2 regions of the Peribacillus simplex NBRC 15720 genome follow, and region 1 is predicted to be linked to the other one. Evidence: riboswitches for the same ligand, from Rfam matches in the RefSeq annotation. Region 1 holds a riboswitch; the other holds the start of a gene.
What was found. Region 1 has a riboswitch for S-adenosylmethionine ahead of BS1321_RS14340 (O-acetylhomoserine aminocarboxypropyltransferase/cysteine synthase family protein). Riboswitches for the same ligand answer to the same signal wherever they lie in the genome.
Positions count from the first base shown of each region.

Region 2: it holds a riboswitch for S-adenosylmethionine, as region 1 does, so the genes downstream of both, BS1321_RS15025 (5-methyltetrahydropteroyltriglutamate--homocysteine S-methyltransferase) here and BS1321_RS14340 (O-acetylhomoserine aminocarboxypropyltransferase/cysteine synthase family protein) in region 1, are expected to answer to the same signal.

Region 1 is NZ_CP017704.1:3,003,422-3,011,475, forward strand. It holds gene BS1321_RS14320 (arsenate reductase family protein) at 289-645, shown strand; gene gcvH (glycine cleavage system protein GcvH) at 741-1,124, shown strand; gene BS1321_RS14330 (toprim domain-containing protein) at 1,216-1,581, shown strand; gene BS1321_RS14335 (thioredoxin family protein) at 1,585-1,893, shown strand; SAM riboswitch class I at 2,039-2,144, shown strand; gene BS1321_RS14340 (O-acetylhomoserine aminocarboxypropyltransferase/cysteine synthase family protein) at 2,246-3,556, shown strand; SAM riboswitch class I at 3,675-3,787, shown strand; gene BS1321_RS14345 (methionine ABC transporter ATP-binding protein) at 3,955-4,989, shown strand; gene BS1321_RS14350 (methionine ABC transporter permease) at 4,982-5,650, shown strand; gene BS1321_RS14355 (MetQ/NlpA family ABC transporter substrate-binding protein) at 5,666-6,502, shown strand; partial or broken gene BS1321_RS28165 (IS5/IS1182 family transposase) at 6,614-6,961, opposite strand; gene BS1321_RS28900 (YuzK family famiily protein) at 7,479-7,619, shown strand.
Region 2 is NZ_CP017704.1:3,131,239-3,139,292, reverse strand. It holds gene glpK (glycerol kinase GlpK) at 251-1,741, opposite strand; gene BS1321_RS15040 (MIP/aquaporin family protein) at 1,763-2,587, opposite strand; gene BS1321_RS15035 (glycerol-3-phosphate responsive antiterminator) at 2,814-3,356, opposite strand; gene BS1321_RS15030 (hypothetical protein) at 3,531-3,959, opposite strand; SAM riboswitch class I at 4,136-4,237, shown strand; gene BS1321_RS15025 (5-methyltetrahydropteroyltriglutamate--homocysteine S-methyltransferase) at 4,320-5,423, shown strand; gene BS1321_RS15020 (ArsR/SmtB family transcription factor) at 5,635-5,937, shown strand; gene BS1321_RS15015 (MFS transporter) at 6,094-7,269, shown strand; gene BS1321_RS15010 (hypothetical protein) at 7,371-7,895, opposite strand.

The DNA of each region.
Region 1 (8,054 bases):
CAATGAATCAGAATCTGTAAAGGGAATGCCGTAAAGGCATTCCCTTCAGTTTGTAGGCAAAAGGGGTTCTATCTAATTTTTAAAACAAAGTAGATTGGAACTTTTTGCGAGACGCCTGTGGGAAAAGCGCGTCCAGGGTAGAGCGCCCGAAGAAAGCGAGTGCCTGGAGGCAACGTTCAGATTGTATAACCCCTTTATTTCCTTTGATGAAATCGCGTTGGAAATTCAAAAGACATTTCATTGTATTGCGTGCTGAAAACGGGTATTCTATTGATAGGTGGTGAAATGATGGGCTTAACATTATATTGGTACCCAAAATGCGGCACATGCCGTAATGCGAAGAAGTGGCTGGATAATCATGAACTGCAGTATGAAGCGATCCATATAGCGGAAAATCCGCCTTCGCGAACTGAAATAGAACAACTATATAAAATCAGTAATTTGGAATTGAAGAAGTTTTTCAATACTAGCGGTCAAAAATATCGGGAGCTGGGCTTAAAGGATAAGCTGAAAGAAGCTTCTGAAGCAGAGATGCTTGATATATTGTCCACAGATGGCATGCTTCTGAAAAGGCCGATTGTTACGGATGGCACCAAAGTGACGGTAGGTTTCAAAGAAGAGCAATTCGAACAGGTTTGGAACTAAAATTTCACAAAATATTTGGTTAATTCCTTACTTAAACAAACAATCTACCTTATAATGGTATAGATAAAATAAGCTGTACATATGGAGGGTTAATAATGACAACAACACCAAAAGAACTTCGTTACACTAAAGAACATGAATGGGTCAAAACGGAAGATGGAACAGTGCGCATTGGAATTACAGCTTTCGCACAATCCGAGCTTGGGGACATCGTATTCGTTGAGCTTCCGGAAATCGGCGATGAATTGAAAGCGAACGAACCATTTGGAAGCGTTGAATCCGTTAAGACCGTTTCTGAGCTTTATGCTCCTATCAGTGGCAAGGTTGTAGAAGTAAACGAAGATTTAAGTGACAACCCTGAATATGTAAATGAGTCTCCTTATGAAAAGGCATGGATGGTCGTGCTTGAACCATCTAATAGCAGTGATATTGAAAACCTGATGAGTGCTGAAGAATATGAGAGTTTAATCAACGGTTAAAAAAGAAGGAGAGGGGGACTGAAAAGGCCTGCTCTCTTTTCATTTTGTACAGTGGCAGTTGCGCACATAATTCGTGAGATGGAGTGATGACATGGAGTGGGGCGAATTCGATAAAGTGATCATTGTAGAAGGCAGTTCCGATAGAAGAAAAGTTGCCTCCGTTTTAAATGAAGATGTGGAAATAAGATGTACGAATGGAACCATATCATTAACTAAGCTGGATGAATTAGTGGATGAATTGATGGACCGTGATGTTTATCTCCTTTTTGACGCAGATGAATCAGGAGAAAAGCTGCGAAAGCAATTCCGAAGGGAAATGCCGGAAGCGAACCACCTGTATATTAATAAAATGTACAAAGAAGTGGAAAGCTCACCAGAACATCATATCGCAACTGTGCTTATATCTGCCAATATGAATGTGAAAATGAAATTTTTAAGTCAAAGGGTGAACGACTAATTGATGCAGGAATGGAAAGAAGAAGAGTGTAAGCTTGCTGTTGAAAATGGGGAAACCTTTTGCTTATATTTATATACGCCTTTATGCGGCACCTGTCAGGTTGCCTCCAAGATGCTGACGATATCCTTGGAGCTTTTCCCGGAATTGAAGGCAGGCAAAATGAATATGAACTATATCCAAGGAATTGCCGAATCATATGAAATCGAAAGTGTTCCATGTTTATTGCTTTTCAAAGAAGGACAGCTGCACAAAAAAATATATGCCTTTCAATCCGTTCCCTATTTGTACGGATTGCTTAAGGAAATCAGCTAAGAAACCAATCAGAACAGTGGTTGGTTTCTTTGTTGCGGAGATTTGAATGCGAGATTGAAATTAAACAAAGAATATTCTAACAATTCATTGACTGATTTATTCTAAAATGCTATATTTTGAATTAAGTAACGGCAGAATTTAATAGTTCTTATCAAGAGTGGCGGAGGGACTGGCCCGACGAAGCCCGGCAACCGGTATAAATTTATATACGGTGCTAATTCCAGCAGAGTGTTGGCTCTGGTAGATGAGGTGTGTTCTTGAAACCTCTTCTTATTGAAGTGGTTTTTTTGTTTATAAAAGGCCAGATTTCATATAATTCTAACTAAATCCATAGAAAAAGAGGAGAAAACATATGTTAGAGAAAAAGTTGCGTTTCGAAACATTGAGTGTTCATGGCGGTCTGCAAACTGATGAAACAGGTGCCCGTGCAGTTCCTATCTACCAAAGCAATGCATACTTGTTCAAAGACACCGACCATGCAGCGAATTTATTTGGCCTAAAGGAGAATGGATATATATATACACGACTCCATAATCCCACGGTAAGCGTTTTTGAGGAAAGAATGGCCTTATTGGAAGGCGGTATCGGTGGATTGGCAGCATCAAGCGGAATGGCTGCCATCTCACTTTCAATCCTGAATATTGCCGCTGCAGGGGATGAGATTGTTTCAGCCTCTACATTATATGGCGGTACGTATAACCTTTTTGAAAATACTCTTCCTAAATATGGAATAAAAGTGAAGTTCGTTTCTCCCGATGACCCTGAAAATTTCAAAAGGGCAATTACGCCAAGAACTAAAGCCATTTTTGCTGAAACGATCGGAAATCCAAGTTTGAGGGTGCTCGATATTGAAGCGGTAGCGGAAATCGCCCATGATGCAGGCATACCTTTAATCATTGATAATACCTTCGCGACACCATATCTATGCAGACCAATTGATTTTGGAGCGGATATTGTCATCCATTCTGCTACAAAATGGCTTCTGGGAAATGGAACGACGCTGGGCGGTGTCATCGTGGATGGAGGGAAGTTCGATTGGAACTCGCCAAACTACCCTGGCTTCACGGAGCCTGACCCAAGTTACGATGGTCTGGTATACGCCGAGGCAATTGGACCTGCCGCATTCATAACGAAAGCCCGAGTCCAGTTACTTCGTGATTTAGGCCCTGCGCTAAGTGCCCAAAGTGCATTCCAGTTTACGCTTGGACTTGAAACGCTGCATGTAAGGATGAAAGAACATATATCAAACACCAAGTCTGTCATTAAGTATTTAAAAAACCACCCTGCCGTGACCTGGGTTTCACATCCTGGTGATGAGGATCATCCCGATAAAGCCCTTGCGGATAAATATTTGCCAAAGGGAGCTGGATCGGTCGTTACATTTGGAATTCAAGGTAATCGCGAAGCTGGGGCAAAACTTATCAATTCGGTGGAATTATGGTCCCATGTAGCGAATGTAGGGGATGCGAAGAGCTTGATCATTCACCCAGCCAGTACGACCCATCAACAATTGAATGAGGCGGGGCTTGCGAAAGCGGGTGTGAGTGCTGATCAAGTCCGTTTATCCATTGGGATTGAAAATGTAGCCGATTTAATAGAAGATTTGGAGCAGGCCATTGAAAAAGCGACGAATATCGTCTCCTTGTCTTCCAAAACGGTTTAAGCAAAGTTCCTGTTCATTCTTGTACTAGAAATAATATACATTGCGCTCCTTTTTTATCTATGATAAAATTTCACCATACTAAAGAACTTAATGATGTACAAAATATTCTATATATTAGCTCTTATCAAGAGAGGTGGAGGGATGTGCCCGATGAAACCCGGCAACCGACAAGGAGATTTCCTTGGAAAGGTGCCAATTCACACAAAGTTTAATCACTTTGGAAGATGAGAGGAAGGCCTGTTTCTTCACCTGCCTTTCTGCTCATGCAGAAAGGTTTTTTCTATTTTAATTGGGGAAAACTTTTGTATGAACAGAAAAAATGGTAGTGGAAACAAATTAATAATGTAGAGAAATTAACTAAGTTCATAGGTTTTATTGGATAAAAGAGGTGAGGATTAATGATTACATTGACGAAAGTCAGTAAACTGTTCCGTACAGGAAAAGGAAACAGTGAGACGATCAAGGCTGTAAATAATGTGAATGTTGAAATAAATAAAGGCGAGATTTTCGGTATCATCGGTTACAGTGGTGCGGGGAAAAGTACTTTGATCAGAATGCTCAATGGATTGGAAACACCCACAGAGGGATCCGTTGTGGTGGCTGAGAAGGAAATTTCAAAAATTAAAGGGGCTCAGCTCCGTAAGGCCCGTCAAGAAATCAGCATGATTTTCCAGCATTTCAATTTATTATGGTCAAGGACCGTTCAGGAGAATATTTCTTTCCCATTGGAAATTGCAGGAGTTTCTAAAACTGAACGAACCAAGCGTGTGAACGAATTGATCAAGTTAGTCGGACTGGAAGGCAGGGAAAAGGCCTATCCTTCACAATTAAGCGGAGGGCAGAAGCAAAGGGTGGGGATAGCCAGGGCTCTGGCAAATGATCCTAAAGTGCTGCTTTGTGATGAAGCGACTTCTGCATTGGATCCACAGACTACCGACTCAATACTCGAATTGCTTGTTGACATCAATCAGCGCCTGGGATTGACGATCGTTTTGATAACACATGAAATGCATGTAATACGTAAAATCTGTCATCGCGTCGCAGTGATGGAAAGCGGGCAAGTTGTTGAACAGGGTCCTGTCCTTGATGTTTTCAAGAATCCTAAAGAACAAATGACGAAGCGTTTCGTGCAACAAGTAACGGAACCAGAAGAAACGAAAGAAACGATGGACCATTTGCTCGAACGCTATCCTGCAGGCAAAGTGATTCAATTGACCTTTGTAGGTGATCATGCAGAAAGCCCGTTGATCACCAAGCTTGTACGTAACTTCGAGTTGGATGTCAATATCGTTCAAGGTAAGATATCCCAAACAAGAAGCGGTTCATATGGAACATTGTTTATCCATCTTGATGGCACAGAGGATGAAATGCTCCGCGCAATCGAATTCATTAAAGCACAGCAGGTAGGCGTGGAGGTGATTACTCATGCTTGAAGAATTATTGCCGAATATTGATTGGGAAGACATTATTGAAGCAACGAAAGAAACGCTTTACATGACAAGCATCTCTGTAGTAGCAACCTTTTTTATAGGCATAATATTAGGATTGATCCTGTTCCTGACAGGGAAGGGTAATATGTGGGAAAACCGGGCAGTCAACGGGATCATGAGTGCTGTCGTTAATATATTCCGTTCCATTCCATTTCTTATTTTGATCGTGCTGCTCATTCCTTTCACTAAAGCGCTTGTCGGTTCCATGATCGGAGAGAACGCTGCACTGCCGGCACTTATTATCGGTGCGGCCCCATTTTATGCGCGTATGGTTGAAATCGGCCTTCGTGAAATCGATAAAGGTGTAATTGAAGCCGCTAAATCGATGGGGGCAAAAACGAGCACGATCATTTGGAAGGTCCTTCTTCCAGAGTCGATGCCTGCCCTTATTTCCGGGATTACGGTAACGTCGATTGCATTGGTTGGATATACCGCAATGGCCGGGGTCATCGGCGCAGGCGGGCTTGGTAATCTAGCCTATTTGGACGGCTATCAAAGAAATCAAAATGACGTTACGCTTGTAGCGACTATCGTTATTCTAATTATCGTCTTCATAATTCAAATTATTGGAGATGTGATTACATCTAAATTGGACAAAAGATAAAGGGAGATGAATAGGATGAAAAAGTTTTTAGGATTTGCATTAATTTTAGTGTTATCTTTCGCTTTGGCTGCTTGTGGAAGTGAAAAGGATAAAAGCGGCAGCGATACGGAAAAAGAATTGAAGAAATTAGTTGTAGGGGCATCCAATGTTCCGCATGCTGAAATCCTTGAGGAAGCTAAGCCGCTTCTTAAAGAAAAAGGAATCGAATTGGAAATCGAAACATTCCAGGACTATGTTTTACCGAATAAGGCGTTGAATGATAAGGAATTGGATGCTAACTACTTTCAACACATTCCATATTTAGAGGGGCAAATTAAAGAAAATGGATATGACTTCGTTAATGCTGGCGGAATTCATATCGAGCCGATTGCTCTATATTCACAAAAGTATAAAAGCATTGATAAACTTCCGGAAGGCGCAACAATTATTATGAGCAGCTCTGTTGCTGACCACGGACGTGCGTTATCTCTATTAGAAAAAAATGGCCTGATTACATTAAAAGAAGGCATCGATAAAACGACAGCTACAACTAAAGACATCGTTGAAAATAAGAAAAACCTTAAATTCGATGCTGATTATGAAGCGGCCCTGCTTCCTAAAATATATGAAAGCGGCGAAGGCGATGCCGTCCTGATCAACTCCAACTATGCGATTGACGCTGGATTGAATCCGCTTGAAGATTCGATTGCAATTGAAGATTCGGAATCACCATATGTTAACGTTATTGCTGTAAACAAAGGTGATGAAAATAAAGAAGAAATCAAAACGCTAGTAGAAGTATTACATTCTAAAGAAATTCAAGATTTTATTCTAAAGGAATACAAAGGTGCAGTTGTACCGGCGGATAAATAATTCAAGGATAGCGGCCTGATTTAATTCAGGTCGCAGTTTGTAGACAAAAAGGTTTCGGAATAGTCTCATTCCGAAACCTTTTTGATTTTATTGGATTTGAGGCAGTTAAAGCGATGTGTACTCACGATAGCCCTCTTTATTTGTTGTTGAGTGCTTTAAAATATCGCCGATGGGCAGAGATAACAATCAAAACGTTCATATTACATATAGTCATGATTGCGGAAGAATTCTTCCTTTGTTTGAGGACGTGTATAGGGTAAAGCTGGTGTTTTGTTGCATCTGCAGCAACAGCTTCAGGTTTTCCACCATACTCAATCACATGTTCAACCAGAGGCTCTAAGATACGACTACCAGGCGTATTTCCGGGTGTTACTATCGTCCCCTACACAAATCCGTTACGGTCTGCTGCCGCATGAAATGAATAGGCAAACTGTTTTTTCGTTCATCATTCACATAATACGTCGCTCATAATTTTTCCCCAACTTAGAGAAGTGAGGCGCTTTATCATGGGAACCGTAACCTAAAAACCAACGGTATCATGTTGATTTCAACTTCTTCCATCGTTTTACGCATGGAACAAATAAAGACTGTGTGCAAAAGTGGTTCTATCTGATTGTTTAATCTTAGTGGATTGGAACGGAAGGTACGAGACTCCTGCGGCAAAAGTGAGTCCAAGGGAGACCCCTCAGGCGCTTAAACGCCGAGGAGGCTCCCGGACCGCCCGCGGAAAGCGAGTGCCCTACGTTCCAAGTAACGTTCAAATTATAAAAACCTAAAAAAACTGTAGACAAACTCAATTATCATCCAGTTTATCTACAGTGTGCGGCCTGATTTAATTCAGGTCGTTTTTTTATGTTTAATCATGAAAGTGAAGGGTATAGAGATAATGAAGGTAATAAAATGATACACAAATTTGAAAGGATGGTTCACTATCAATACTCTAGATTTAAATGTAACAAGCGAAATGGAAAAGGCGATGCAGTCTTCACATGGGATTGGCTACAGTGAGTACAGTAGAAACTTAGACCTCCGTATCGAGGTTGAGAAAGAACGGGATAGGGAACATGTAAAGTGCAACAAAATGGTCCAGGACCTACAACGCAAAATTCACGGCTAAGCATATAAAAGAGTTCTTTAAAAGATCGGTCTGTAGAGGTAAAATGGAAAGTGGTCCATAAAATAAGGGTTTCCTTATTGGATAAACTTACATAATACCTAACAGTCCGATTTTTTTTCTTTTTAAAGCAGTACGTTCATACCTTGCAATCGAATTCTTCGAACATATATTAATAAGGACGGAGATTTGCCGAATAATAAGATAATTTTAACAAAGGCTAAAATAAGTATGAATATGCAGTAATAAGGCTATATCTGTTAGTATGGTAAGATTAGGACAGGTTTTTAACATGGAAGAAGTGGAAACCCCTATCTATATAGTTGATTCTAAATTGGATTTGTTATAAAATTGGAATGAGAATAAAGTGAGAATGCTTTTACGTAAATTTATAGGTAAGAAAGTAATCTTTACTTTCTGGTAATAAAATTGGAATTA
Region 2 (8,054 bases), 130 kb from region 1:
CTTGTCAATTCAATTCGTGCTGTTTACTCGTGAATTCGGTCATTATATTCAATTGGTTCATTTGTTCGCATAGTTTATATAGATATTAATATCCCTAATCCGCCATTAAAAACAAAAAAAGAGACCATAAATGCACATTATCGAATTAACGATAACGCATTCATGGTCTCTCCTGTTCTCCGGCCGAGTTATTAACTTGATTTCATTATAGCATACTCCAGCTCATTTGAGAAAGAATACATCTTGTTTTTTATTTAAACGCCATAGCGGCATGTACAGCTTTTTTCCAGCCTTCATATAATTTTTCACTATCTTGCTCTTCCATGGATGGTTTAAAGGTTTTGTCTACTGCCCATTGCCGGGAGATTTCTTCTTGATCCTTCCAATACCCGACAGCAAGGCCAGCTAAGTATGCAGCACCTAATGCTGTAGTTTCGTTTATGGTAGGCCTCTCGACTGGCACCCGTAATAAGTCGCTTTGGAATTGCATCAAGAAGTCATTCTTGACTGCCCCGCCATCCACTCTTAATGTCTGCAGCTCGATTCCTGAATCCGCCTCCATTGCATCAAGGACATCCTTCGTTTGATACGCAAGTGATTCAAGTGTGGCACGAATGAAATGTTCTTTGGATGTGCCGCGCGTCAAACCAAAAACGGCTCCCCGCACTTCGCTGTCCCAATATGGAGTTCCAAGTCCTACAAAAGCCGGTACAACATATACTCCATCCGTACTTTCCACCCGTTTTGCATAGGCTTCGCTGTCCTTGGCATCATGAAGCATCCGCAGACCATCGCGCAGCCATTGGATTGCGGAGCCAGCTACGAATATACTGCCTTCCAGTGCATATTCGACCTTCCCATTCAATCCCCAAGCAAGGGTCGTCAATAGTCCGTGTTCGGAACTGACGGCTTTTTCACCTGTATTCATGAGCATGAAACAGCCTGTTCCATACGTATTTTTAGCCATTCCTTCATTAAAGCAAGCTTGGCCGAATAATGCTGCCTGCTGATCACCGGCTGCCCCGGCGATCGGAACTGATTGGCCGAAGAAATGATATTCGATCGTACGTGCATACTCCTCAGATGAAGGCCTTACTTCCGGTAGCATTGACTTTGGTACAGTCAATATCTCAAGCAGTTCTTCATCCCATTTCAGTTCATGGATATTGTACATCAATGTCCGGGATGCATTGGAATAGTCCGTTACATGAGCCTTGCCCCCTGATAGCTTCCAGATCAGCCAAGTATCGATGGTACCGAATAACAGCTTGCCTTCTTCCGCCTTTTGTCGTGCCCCTTCTACATTATCGAGGATCCATTTCACTTTCGTTCCGGAAAAATATGCATCTATCAACAATCCCGTTTTATCCCGGAATAGATCATTAAGTCCCTTTTCCTTCAAATCATCACAGATTTCACTTGTTTGCCTGGACTGCCATACAATCGCATTATAAACAGGGGTACCTGTTTCCTTATCCCAAACGACTGCCGTTTCACGCTGATTAGTGATCCCGATACCAGCAATTTGCTCTGGCTTTACACCGGATTCAGATAGTACACCGGCAATCACCGCCAGGATCGATCCCCAAATCTCATTGGCGTTATGCTCGACCCAGCCTGGTTTAGGAAAATGCTGCGTGAATTCCTTTTGAGAGGAATGGACGATTTCCCCCTTTTCGTTAAATAAAATCGCCCGCGAACTTGTTGTTCCTTGATCTAATGATAAAATGTATTTTTCCATTGTGTGTGCCCCTCCTTTTAATTAACTAGCGATATTTCTGCTTTCCAATTCATGTGACTGTTTTTTACCAAAAGCATAGGCTAATATCAATAGTACCAGGCTTGCACCTAAAACAGACCAAAATCCTGCTGTTATTTCCCCCATAAAGAAGGCTTTATAACAAACGGCACCAAGTGAACCTCCAACAATCGGTCCAACGACCGGAATCCATGAATAGCCCCAATTGGAATTGCCTTTACCCGGTATCGGCAGCAAAAAGTGTGCGATGCGCGGCCCCAGGTCGCGGGCCGGGTTAATGGCGTATCCGGTCGTTCCCCCAAGTGACATCCCGATCACGACAATCAATAACCCGACTGCGAATGGGTTTAGACCCTCTGTAAAATCATTGGCACCTATAAATAATAAACCAAGAATAAGGATGAAAGTTCCAATCATCTCACTTAATAGATTTGAAAATGTGTGCGGGATCGCAGGTGAAGTCGCAAACACACCAAGCTTCGTTCCTGGATCATCAGTTGCTTTCCAGTGTGGCAAATAGTGCAGGAATACTAGAGTTGCGCCCAGGATTGCGCCAATCATTTGGGCCACGATGTAACCGGGCACATCACTCCAAGGAAACTCTCCAATAATGGCAAACCCTACTGTGACCGCCGGGTTTAAATGCGCCCCGCTTATGGAACCCACTGCAAAAACACCCATGGTAACAGCCAATCCCCACGCTATCGTGATAACGATCCAACCGGCATCCTTTGCATAGGAACCCTTTAAGGATGAACCCGCCCCAATACCTGCTCCGAATAAAACTAATATCATCGTGCCTAACACTTCTCCCCAAAATGGAGTCATGATAAAACCCCTCCCCTGATAAATGTTTAAACCTTTACAACAAATAAAAGGAGATCCACAGCAGAACTATCTTCATAAAAAAATTATGAATAGATCTGTTGTGAATCTCCTAGTCTCCGTCACATATATTAACTTGTACTGTAAAATATACTAGGTTATGAAAACGCTGTCAATATTTTGTGAAAAATTAATCTATTTTTCTGTAATTTTTTTCAATTCGTCCCTATCAGACGATATCCCATAATTCAGTTTTGGAAGTGGTGATTGACGACGCTCCAGCATCAAGGGCGTTCAGGACTTCATCCGAAGTACGTATGAGTCCACCTGCAAAAATGGGTGTCTGCAATCGTTCCTTCACTTCTTTTATCATCCATGGCATGGCGCCCGGCAATACTTCGATATAATCCGGCTTGGTTTTCTGCACCAGCTTATAACTTTTCTCAAGCGCATGTGAGTCTATTAAAAAGATTCGCTGGATGGCAATGACCCCTTTTTGCTTCGCTTTCAATATAACGCTTGATTTAGTCGAAATCAGCCCATAGGGATTATACTCCTGACAAATAAACTCTGTCGCGTACTCATCACTTCTTATGCCATGAATCAAATCGACATGATAAATCATTTTCTTATTATGCTGCTTTGCCATCATACTTACATTTTTCAATTGTGATATATGCAAATCAAGAAACACACCTATTTCATAGGAACTTTCTAGAAATCTTTCGAAATCCTTCATGCTTGCTGAAGCAGGCAAAATCTTCTGATCCATTATTATCCTCCTCATTCCCAGAAAAACTCAAAACTTCAAGTCATTTAGTATATTTTAAAGAGCTTGATTTATCAAACACATTTTTTTTCATGTCCAATGTCACCATAACACTAACATACCTGGCACTCCCTTTATAGATTGCAGTTAAGGATGTATGTAAAATATCCCCTTAAATCATAAAGAAAGTTTCATTTTCAATGCACCTTCGACAAGTTCATACGATTTAATTGTGCCCACCGGAATTATTCTCACGATGTTCCAAGCATTAACATTCATTTTGATCGTTCTATTTTCAAATTCAAAAAACGGCGGTCTGTTAAATATCCTTTGGTTGATGAAATTCCTGTCAATTGGTTCCATTTCCACTAATCCAAATGAAATCGTTCTATTTTCGACGTGTACCGGTTTTAATGTAATCCGGAAAGCTACGTTTTTCTTAAACATCATTTTTTTCACATCCATCGTTCCGGAAAGCACGATATGCTTTGGCGTAATCTCGACTTTAATATCGTGACCATCTGATTTCATTTTTACAATTCTCTCTATCATGGCTTCTGTTACCGATATCGGTATGCCATTTTTGAATGGACTGAATGTACTCATCCTCGCATTCCCCTCCTGCCATGCATATGAAATGTCGGTTATAGCATATGCCGGGTTCCCCGATGCAGTTAACATTTTCTGCCCAAATTAATAATTGGTATATTCAAAATCTTCCACCTTCAACGCTTGTCCTTTGTACAAACTACCTGTATAGTCATACTTAATTTAATAGACAACTCTTATCCAGAGAGGTGGAGGGACTGGCCCTATGATACCTCAGCAACAGACTATTCATGTACTGTGCTAATTCCAGAAGTGTAAAAACTTGAAGATAAGAAGAGTATATAGCTTTGTTGCCAACACCTCTTCTTATTTTTAAGAAGAGGTTTTTTATTTTTAAAAGGAAAGAAGGAATACAACATGTCAATCACATTAACGAAAGCACCATTCAGGGCCGATCACGTCGGAAGTTTATTAAGACCGGAACGTTTACATATTGCCAGAAAGCAATTTAGGGAAGGTACCCTTTCAGCAGAGCGGCTTCGTGAAGTTGAAACCGAAGAGATCAATCGGATTGTCGATAAACAAATTGAAGTTGGATTAGAGGCCGTTACGGACGGTGAGTTCAGACGAACATGGTGGCACTTTGACTTCCTCGAACATTTAAATGGCATCGAGGGATATGTGACTGAAAAAGGTCTCACATTCGATGGTGTGGAAACAGAGAGATATAACGTTCGCAATACCGGGAAGGTTTCATTCAATCCTGAACATCCCTTCATTCGTGATTTCATTGAATTAAACAAAATCGTGAACGGACGTGCCGTTGCCAAGCAAACGATTCCCAGTCCGAATCAATTATTTGCTGCTGGCATTCATAATGAAGACATCTACCCTGATATTGAAGACTATGCAAATGATATCATCAAAGCCTATCAGCATGCTTTGAAAGCATTTTATGAAGCAGGTGTGCGTTATCTTCAATTGGATGATGTATATATTGCCAGACTTTCAGCTCCAGATTTCCAGTTCAAAGATGGAAAATATACGAGGGAACAATTAATTGATCTAGCACTTCGAGTCATTAATGGCGCATTGGAAGGCAAACCAGAAGACCTTGTCGTCACTACACATCTATGTCGTGGAAACTACCAGTCGACATGGGCGTTCGAAGGAAGTTATGCCCGTATCGCCCCAACTTTATTGGCAAAAGAAAAAGTCGATGGATTCTTCTTGGAATACGACGATCAACGCTCAGGGGACTTCAAACCATTGGAATACATACCAAATGGCGGAGCCCGTGTCGTCCTAGGAGTCGTCACTTCAAAAGATGGAGAAATCGAAAACAAGGAAGCTGTTAAGGCACGCATTAAAGAAGCCTCGCACTTCGTTCCTCTCGAGCAATTATGCTTAAGCCCGCAATGCGGCTTCGCCTCTACCCATCACGGCAACAAGCTAACGGAAGAACAGCAATGGGAAAAGCTGAAATTCGTCGTTGATGTAGCAAAAGAAATATGGGAATGATTTTTTTCCGGAGACTTTAATTCTGATTTACAGGATTCGAATAACCTAATCGGCAGCACTTATTAGGGAGCCGATTAGGTTCTTGCAATAATACATTTCCATTCCTTTACTGACTCCTTTGAATAACGGTATCAAGTTTTGCTATTTATGAAACTAAAGATGAATGTTAAAATCATTTGACATATCGATAATTCTCGATATAATGAAATGTATGAAAACAATCGAGATATTTAAAGCATTATCCAATGAATCCAGGTTGCAAATCTTACAATGGCTCAAGGCGCCTGAACTCCACTTCACCCCTCATGAGGGAATAGACATGAAGGAAACCGGCGTTTGCGTTAGTCAGATTACGGAAAAATTAAACATGACCCAGTCCACGGCCTCTCAATACCTCTCGATGCTTCTTAGAGCAGGATTGATTAAAACGGAGCGGATAGGAAAGTTTACGTATTACAAACGAGATGAAGATGCAATCTCAAAAATTACTGATTTCTTGAAAGAAGAAGTATGAAAATGAACCTGATCCGTACCTTAGAGGGTTGGGTTCATTTTTCTCCCTAACAGTTCGATATTTCGCGATATGTTTATTTTTTTATTCATACACATTAACATATTACGATATGTCTTTATATAAAATTAATAATCATTAATGAGGAGTGAATCTATTTTGCTTAATACATGGAAAATTTACATGTTGGCGATAATCAGTTTTTTAGTAGGAACATCCGAATTCATCATATCCGGAATTTTGGATAAGATTGCGGATTCTCTTGGAGTGACCCTTGCTGCCGCAGGACAGCTCATTACAATTTTCTCCCTTGTCTACGCAATCGGTACACCCATTCTTATGGCTTTGACAGCAAGTTTAGACAGACGAAAATTAATGTTGTATTCCCTTGGACTATTCATAGTGTCCAATCTGCTTGCCTTTCTATTACCAGGCTTTGGACCGTTTGTATTTGCACGCATAATCATGGCACTTGGTGCAGGATTGGTTGTAGTCACCGCTCTGAATATTGCCGCTAAGCTTGCTCCGCCAGATAAACAAGCAAGTTCTATTGCGACAGTTGTCATGGGGTTTACAGCTTCCCTTATCATTGGCGTACCTCTCGGAAGAATCATGACGGATGCATTCGGGTGGAAATCCGTCTTTGGCGGAATCGCCCTATTCGGCCTGATTGCCATGATCGTTTTATTCTTTACCATTCCTCCTACCAAAGGGGATAAACCAGTACCACTTCTCCGGCAGCTGGCCCTTCTTAAAAAAAGGAAAGTTGCCCTTGGATTATCGATAACCTTCTTCTGGCTTGGCGGATACTCGATAGCTTATACCTATCTATCCCCTTACCTGCTATCCGTATCAGGGATAAGTGACTCTCTACTTAGCACGGCCTTGCTTATATTCGGTATCGCAAGCCTGATCGGATCAAAGTTTGGCGGATATAGTACGGATCGATGGGGTGTATCATTTACACTAATTGGCGGTATGGCGCTGCATATTGTGATGATCATCATGTTATCCATCGTTACGAATTCATTGATGGGCGTTTTGACAATCCTTACATTATGGTCGTTCGCAGCATGGTCATCAGGGCCGACACAGCAATATCATTTAGCGACCCTTGAGCCTGAATCATCAGGAGTCATGCTCGGTCTGAATCAGTCGATGATGCAATTGGCCATGGCGGCCGGTGCTGGAATTGGTGGTGTTGCTGTAGAACAAGTATCCCTTGCATCCATAACCTGGATCGGTGCAACAGGGGTTGCCATTGCCATGGTCATTGTTCTGGTCCTTTCGAGTTCATCGTCAAGCAGTAAAATAGCACAGTCCATAAAATCCTAGACCGTTATATATACATTCATCATAAGGCTAGATTTTAGCCTTATGATAAATCCTAAAGCTGAAAGCAACAAAAAAAGAACGCCCACCAGCACGTCCCCTTTTTACTTGCAGCTATCTTCATCATCCATTTTCTTCACAAATATATCATCCGTCACCCTATCTTCCAGCTTGTTCCTCAATGCCAATTCCGCAGCCTTCCCATCACTAGGCGACCCGTCCGAGAAATACATCGGAAACAAGGAGAAAAACAAAACATAAAAAGAAAAATAGATAAATTGATACCAGATTACCGAGCTGTCCAGGATATTCTGATACACTAAGCTATATATGATCAGCATGCTGACTAAATTAAAGATAGCCCCCCCTAAATAAATCAGCGTATTCGTCAATCGATTATCATGTTTCAATCCCTTGAACTCGCAAGTCCCATTCCAAAAATAATATTTCCTCACCTCTATGTTCCGAAAGGCGAAAAGTTTATTACCACAACCAATCAAGATTTTCTTTTCTGATCCCCCAAAGATCGTAACAAAGAAAATATGCCCGCTCAAATGTATCAGCGTAACGATCGGCATGATCAAAAAAAAGGAAAATAGAAATTTAATGATATCAGAGAGACCAAACATGTTTAATCAACCCTCCTTACCAGAGCAATTTTCTCAAAAACCCTTTTACAGGGATGTTACTCTGATACCCTGTCCAAAATAGATATAACTGGCAAATTTTCACAGTGGTAATATATTGCTTTCCACAAGTGATAAGAGGATAATTTGTTCTCTTTCTGC